One region of the Streptomyces tuirus genome, then DNA from elsewhere that is predicted to be linked to it. Evidence: riboswitches for the same ligand, from Rfam matches in the RefSeq annotation. Region 1 holds a riboswitch; the other holds the start of a gene.
The links. A riboswitch is a leader RNA that binds a small molecule or an ion and turns the genes downstream of it on or off. The one in region 1 is predicted to bind glycine.

Region 1 (3,396 bases):
TTGGCATGCTCGGCGCCGAACAGTTCCTTGACGCGGTCGATCGCGATCTGCTCGACCACGTCGACGTGCTCGCAGCCGCCGTAGTAGCGGCGGCCGGGGTAGCCCTCGGCGTACTTGTTGGTCAGGACCGAGCCCTGCGCCTCCATGACCGCGACCGGAGCGAAGTTCTCCGAGGCGATCATCTCCAGCGTGGACTGCTGGCGGTGCAGCTCGGCGTCGACAGCGGCGGCGACCGCCGGGTCGAGCTCGTGCAGGGGTGTGTTCAGGACGGACATAAGACTCCTCAGCCCGCGGAGAACGCGGTGTACTCGTCGGCGGAGAGCAGGTCGCCGGGCTCCTCCGAGACCCGCACCTTGAACAGCCAGCCGCCCTCGAAGGGGGCCGAGTTCACCAGCGACGGGTCGTTCACGACGTCCTCGTTGACCTCGGTGATCTCACCGGAGACCGGGGAGTACAGGTCGGACACCGACTTGGTCGACTCCAGCTCGCCGCAGGTCTCGCCGGCGGACACGGAGTCGCCCACCTCGGGAAGCTGGACGAACACGACGTCACCGAGCGCGTTGGCCGCGTGCTCCGTGATGCCGACCGTCGAGACGCCGTCCTCGGCGGCCGACAGCCACTCGTGCTCCTTGCTGTAGCGCAGCGCTGTGGGGTTGCTCATGGCCTGGATTCTCCTGTACGCGCGGGAGTGCTGTGAAAGGGGGGACTGCTGGTGAGCTGGGACGACGGGCACGGGGGCACTGCCGCGGCCCTTCGGCCAGTGTCTACTTCTGGCGCTTGTAGAACGGCAGCGCCACGACCTCGTACGGCTCGTGGCTGCCCCGGATGTCCACACCCACGCCGCTCGTGCCGGGCGCGGCGTGCGCGGGGTCGACGTACGCCATCGCGATCGGCTTGCCGAGGGTGGGGGAGGGGGCGCCGGAGGTGACCTCGCCGATCACCTCGCCGCCGGCGACGACCGCGTACCCGGCGCGCGGGACCCGGCGGCCCTCGGCGACGAGCCCGACCAGCACGCGCGGCGGCTGCTGCTCGGCGCGGGCGGCGGCCTCGCGCAGGGCCTCGCGCCCCACGAAGTCGCCCTCCTTCTCGAACTTCACCACCCGGCCGAGCCCGGCGTCGAAGGGCGTGAGGGAGGTCGACAGCTCGTGCCCGTACAGCGGCATGCCCGCCTCCAGGCGCAGTGTGTCGCGGCAGGACAGCCCGCACGGGACGAGGCCGACGCCCTCGCCGGCCTTGGTCAGGGCCTGCCACAGCTCGACGGCGTGCTCGGGCTTCACGAAGAGCTCGAAGCCGTCCTCACCGGTGTAGCCGGTCCGGGCGATCAGGGCCGGGACGCCCGCGACCGTCCCGGGCAGCCCCGCGTAGTACTTGAGGCCGTCGAGGTCGGCGTCGGTCAGGGACTTCAGGATCCCCGGCGACTGCGGCCCCTGGACGGCGAGCAGCGCGTAGGCGTCCCGGTCGTCGCGCACCTCGGCGTCGAAGCCGGCGGCACGCTCGGTCAGCGCGTCCAGCACCACCTGGGCGTTGGAGGCGTTGGCGACGACCATGTATTCGGATGCGGCGGCCTCGGTCTCGCCCAGCCGGTAGACGATCAGGTCGTCCAGGATGCCGCCGTCGGCCCGGCAGATCATGGTGTAGCGGGCCCGGCCCGGCTTCACGCCGCCGATGTTGCCCACCAGGGCGAAGTCCAGCAGGGCGGCGGCCTGCGGCCCGGTGACGGTGATCTCCCCCATGTGGGAGAGGTCGAAGAGGCCGGCCTTCGTGCGCACGGCGATGTGCTCGTCGCGCTCGGAGCCGTAGCGCAGGGGCATGTCCCAGCCGGCGAAGTCGGTCATCGTCGCGCCGAGCGAACGATGCAGGGCATCGAGCGCGGTGTGACGGAGTTCTCCTGTACTGCTCACGGTCGGTGTCTCCAAGGGGCATGACGGGCGAGGGCGTTCCTCCCCATCTGTCATCGGAACCTGAGAGGTTCGCCATGACCGCACCGGTCCATGGCTTGCACCTTGGGTGGAGCCGCGTCCCCGTCGAGGACAGGGGCGGCCCGCTTTTCAGATGTGCCTCGCCCGCGCGGTAACGGGGCCTGAGAGATTCAAGGGAGGGACTTGCTCCTTCGGCGCCCCAGCTCTTGCGGTGCTGGGGACTCTCCCGCGCGGATTCAAACGGCCGGTATGCAGTTGGCGCGCACATCATTGCACGCATCCTTCCGGCGCGGCAGGGGGACCTTTCACAGGGAGTGCACGAGTCCCGCGCGCCGGGCACGACGACCTGTGGCAGCCCTGTTGCAGGACGGGAACGTAAATGAGAGGCCAGCCGCATTACCTTCTCTTTACACTCGGCGGGGATGGGACTCCGTACCTGGCCCCAGGGGAGGACGATCACGGTGAACAGGACCACCGCGTACGCGACGACGGGCATCGCGCTGCCCGAGCAGCCGGCCGCCGCTCCGGTCCGGGCGGTCCGCGCCCCGGCGCCGGCGCCGGTCGTCCGCGACCTGCGCGACCGCCCCGGGGGCGGCCCGCACGCGCTGCTGTTCGGCCCCCGCGACCTCGTCGTGGTGACGGGCCTGCCCGGCAGCGGCAAGTCGACGCTCATGCGCCGCACCGTGCCGGGCCGGCGCATCGACTCCCAGGACACCCGCGACCGCTGGGAGCGCCGCATGCCGCGCGCCCTGCCGTACGCGCTGTACCGCCCCCTCGTCCGCCTCTCCCACTACGCCGGGCTGCGCCGCGCCCTGCGCACCGGGGAGGGCGTCGTCGTGCACGACTGCGGCACCCAGGCCTGGGTCCGCCGCTGGCTCGCCCGCGAGGCCCGCCGCCGGGGCGGCACGCTCCACCTGCTCCTCCTCGACGTCACCCCCGAGCAGGCCCTGGCCGGTCAGCGCGACCGCGGCCGCGGCGTCTCGCGCTACGCGTTCCTGCGCCACCGCGCGGCCGGCAACCGCCTCCTGCGCGCGGTGGAGCGCGGCGACCTCCCCGCCGGCTGCGGATCGGCCGTCCTCGCCGACCGGGACACGGCGAACACCCTGCACAGAATCGGCTTCACGGGCTGAGCCCGCGCCGTCCAGCACAGTCCCGGTTCCCGCTGCTCCCGGGCGTCCGTCAGCCGTTAGCCTTTGAGCCACAGCAGTGGTTCCAGGCAGGCGGTAGGCAGATGGACATCCCGGCGGACTTCTCCGCGGACTTCCCGGCGCAGACGCAGACCCACCCGCACGGCGGTTGGCCCGGCAACGAGCTGGAGGAGGTGCTCTCGGCCTCCCTCGGTGCCGGACCGGCGGCCGGCGGGCGGATCGTCGAGGTGCTCGGCCGGAGCTTCGTGTGGATCCCGCTGCCCAGCGGCGGCGGCCCGCACAGCGGCCCCCTCGACCTGCCCGGCATCGAGATCGACGGCCAGGCGTTC
Region 2 (3,396 bases), 4.4 Mb from region 1:
AGGCTGCGCGGGGCCGGGCTGTCGGGGCGGACGATCGTGCTCAAGGTGCGGCGGTACGACTTCTCGACGCTCACCCGGTCCGAGACGCTGCGCGGGCCCACGGATGATCCCGCGGTGATCCGCGAGGCGGCGGCCAGACTGCTGGACTCGGTCGATACGACCGGTGGGGTGCGGCTCCTCGGGGTGGGCGTCAGCGGCCTGGCCGACTACACGCAGGAGGACCTGTTCGCCCAGGCGGCGGGGGAGCGGGCGGTCGCTCAGGGCACGGTCGAGGAGCACGCACTGACGGCGGCCGAGGAGCAGCCGTCGCTCGCCGAGCGGCGGTGGCCCGCCGGGCACGACGTGCGGCACGCCGAGTTCGGGCACGGGTGGGTGCAGGGCAGCGGCCTCGGGCGGGTCACCGTACGGTTCGAGACGCCCGACTCGGAGCCCGGGCGGGTCCGGACGTTCCGGGTCGACGATCCGGACCTGGAGGCGGCGGATCCATTGCCGTTGGTGTTACGAGGGCCGGATGGGGGAGGGGATGTGCCCGTGGCGGAGTCTCAGGCCGTCTCGTCGGTGCCCGCGAGCTTGCCGAAGTCGTGGTCCGGCAGCGGGGGCGGGGCGGCGACGTCGAGACCGTAGTGGTGGTAGAGCTGCAGTTCCTGCTCGGGGGAGAGGTGGCGGCCGACGCCGAAATCGGGGGCGTCCTTGATCAGGGCGCGTTCGAAGGGGACGTGGAGGGCGCCCTCGATCAGTTCGCTGGGCTCCAGGGGGACGAAGGCGTCCCTGCTGAACAGGCCGGTCCGTATGGCCGCCCACTCCGGTTCGCCGGTGGCGTCGTCGAGGTAGACCTCGTCGATCGTGCCGATCCTGGTCCCGTTGCGGTCGAACGCCTTGCGGCCGATCAGGTTGCGCGGATCGATGTCGGTTCGCACGGGCCCTCCACATGGTCGCACCTCATCCGTAAACACTACAAAACGGTACAAGCGGGGATGCGGCCACTCGAAGGTTCGTGCGTCGACCTCGCTGGTACGCTGGCAGCGGCTGCTGACCCCGCGCGGGAGAGTCCTCCAGACATCATCGGAGGCGCCGAAGGAGCAAATCCTCCCCGGAATCTCTCAGGCTCACGTACCGCGCGGACGAGGTCACTCTGGAAAGCAGGGCGGGTGTCGACGGCTTCCGCTCTCACCGACGGTGAAAGCCGGAGGCCTTCGGGCGATCCGGTGAAGCTCTCAGGTTGAGATGACAGAGGGGGAGGCCGTCCGGGTACCCGTGCCGTGGTGCCCCTCGCAGGTCGTGTCGACCAGGAGGCCTCCGTAATGACCGCCCACCGCATTCCGCTCTCCGAGCTCGAAGAGGCAGTCCCCTTCGAGCAGCGCCACATCGGCCCCGACCACGAGGCCTGCGCCAAGATGCTCGCCCACGTCGGCTACGGCTCACTCGACGAGCTCACGGCCGCCGCGGTCCCGGCCGTGATCAAGAGCGCCGAGGCGCTGGACCTCCCGGGCGCCCGCAGCGAGGCCGAGGTGATCGCCGAGCTGCGCTCCCTCGCCGACCGCAACCAGGTCCTCGGTTCCATGATCGGACTCGGCTACTACGGCACGTTCACACCGCCGGTCATCATGCGCAACGTCATGGAGAACCCGTCCTGGTACACGGCCTACACGCCGTACCAGCCGGAGATCTCGCAGGGCCGGCTCGAGGCGCTGCTCAACTTCCAGACGGTGGTCGCCGACCTGACCGGGCTGCCGACCTCGGGCGCCTCCCTGCTCGACGAGGGCACCGCGGCCGCCGAGGCCATGGCACTGTCGCGGCGCCTGGGCAAGAACAAGAAGGGCCTGTTCCTGGTCGACGCGGACACGCTGCCGCAGACCATCGCCGTGATCCAGACCCGCGCCGAGCCGACCGGTGTCGAGGTCGTCGTCGCCGATCTCGGCGAGGGCATCCCCGCCGAGCTCGCCGAGCGCGAGATCAACGGCGTACTGCTCCAGTACCCGGGCGCCTCCGGGGCCGTGCGGGACATCAAGCCGGTCATCGACCAGGCGCACGAGCTCGGGGCGCTGGTCACCGTCGCCGCCGATCTGCTGGCGCTGACGCTGCTGAAGTCGCCCGGTGAGCTCGGGGCGGACATCGCCGTCGGCACGACGCAGCGCTTCGGCGTCCCCATGGGCTTCGGCGGACCGCACGCCGGCTACATGGCGGTCCAGGACAAGATGGCGCGCAGCCTGCCCGGGCGGCTCGTCGGCGTGTCCGTGGACGCCGACGGCAACAAGGCCTACCGGCTGGCGCTGCAGACGCGCGAGCAGCACATCCGCCGTGAGAAGGCGACCAGCAACATCTGCACCGCGCAGGTGCTGCTCGCCGTCATGGCCGGCATGTACGCCGTCTACCACGGCCCGGAGGGCCTGAAGGGCATCGCCCGGCGCACCCACCGGTACGCCACGGTCCTGGCCGCCGGGCTCGCGGGCGGTGGCGTCGAGGTCGTGCACGGGGCGTACTTCGACACCCTGACCGTGCGGGTCGAGGGCCGGGCCGCCGAGGTCGTGGCCGCCGCCCGGGACAACGGGGTCAACCTGCGCCACGTCGACGCCGACCATGTCTCGATCGCCTGCGACGAGACCACCACCCGCGCCCAGCTGCGCGCCGTGTGGGCCGCCTTCGGTGTCGACGGTGTCGTCGAGGCACTGGACGCGGCCACCGAGGACGGGCTTCCGGGTGCGCTGCTGCGGACCGACGACTACCTGACGCACCCCGTCTTCCACCAGCACCGCTCCGAGACCGCCATGCTGCGCTACCTGCGCAAGCTGGCCGACCGCGACTACGCGCTCGACCGGGGCATGATCCCGCTGGGCTCCTGCACGATGAAGCTCAACGCGACCACCGAGATGGAGCCGGTCACCTGGCCCGAGTTCGGGCAGCTGCACCCCTTCGCGCCCGCCGAGCAGGCCGGGGGCTACCTCACCCTCATCCACGAGCTGGAGGACCGGCTCGCCGAGGTCACCGGCTACGACAAGGTCTCCCTCCAGCCGAACGCCGGGTCGCAGGGCGAGCTGGCCGGACTCCTCGCGGTCCGCGGGTACCACCGGGCCAACGGGGACGAGCAGCGCACCGTCTGCCTGATCCCGTCGTCCGCGCACGGCACCAACGCCGCCAGCGCCGTGATGGCCGGCATGAAGGTCGTGGTCGTGAAGACCGCCGAGGACGGCGAGATCGACGTCGAGGACCTGCGGGCCAAGATCGAGCAGTACCGCGACGAGCTGGCCGTGCTGATGATCACCTACCCGTCCACGCACGGTGTGTTCGAGGAGCACGTCGCCGACATCTGCGCGCAGGTGCACGAGGCGGGCGGGCAGGTCTACGTCGACGGGGCCAACCTCAACGCGCTCGTTGGGCTCGCCAAGCCGGGGCACTTCG

Region 2: it holds a riboswitch for glycine, as region 1 does, so the genes downstream of both, gcvP (aminomethyl-transferring glycine dehydrogenase) here and gcvT (glycine cleavage system aminomethyltransferase GcvT) in region 1, are expected to answer to the same signal.

The regions. Positions count from the first base shown of each region.
Region 1 covers NZ_AP023439.1:5,323,851-5,327,246, forward strand. Annotated here, with positions in the region: gene glyA (serine hydroxymethyltransferase) at 1-275, opposite strand, end outside; gene gcvH (glycine cleavage system protein GcvH) at 284-661, opposite strand; gene gcvT (glycine cleavage system aminomethyltransferase GcvT) at 765-1,901, opposite strand; glycine riboswitch at 1,939-2,058, opposite strand; glycine riboswitch at 2,059-2,158, opposite strand; gene IGS69_RS24590 (AAA family ATPase) at 2,381-3,049, shown strand; gene IGS69_RS24595 (enhanced serine sensitivity protein SseB) at 3,151-3,396, shown strand, end outside.
Region 2 covers NZ_AP023439.1:959,690-963,085, reverse strand. Annotated here, with positions in the region: gene IGS69_RS04580 (DNA polymerase IV) at 1-624, shown strand, start outside; gene IGS69_RS04575 (PRC-barrel domain-containing protein) at 543-917, opposite strand; glycine riboswitch at 1,031-1,126, shown strand; gene gcvP (aminomethyl-transferring glycine dehydrogenase) at 1,302-3,396, shown strand, end outside.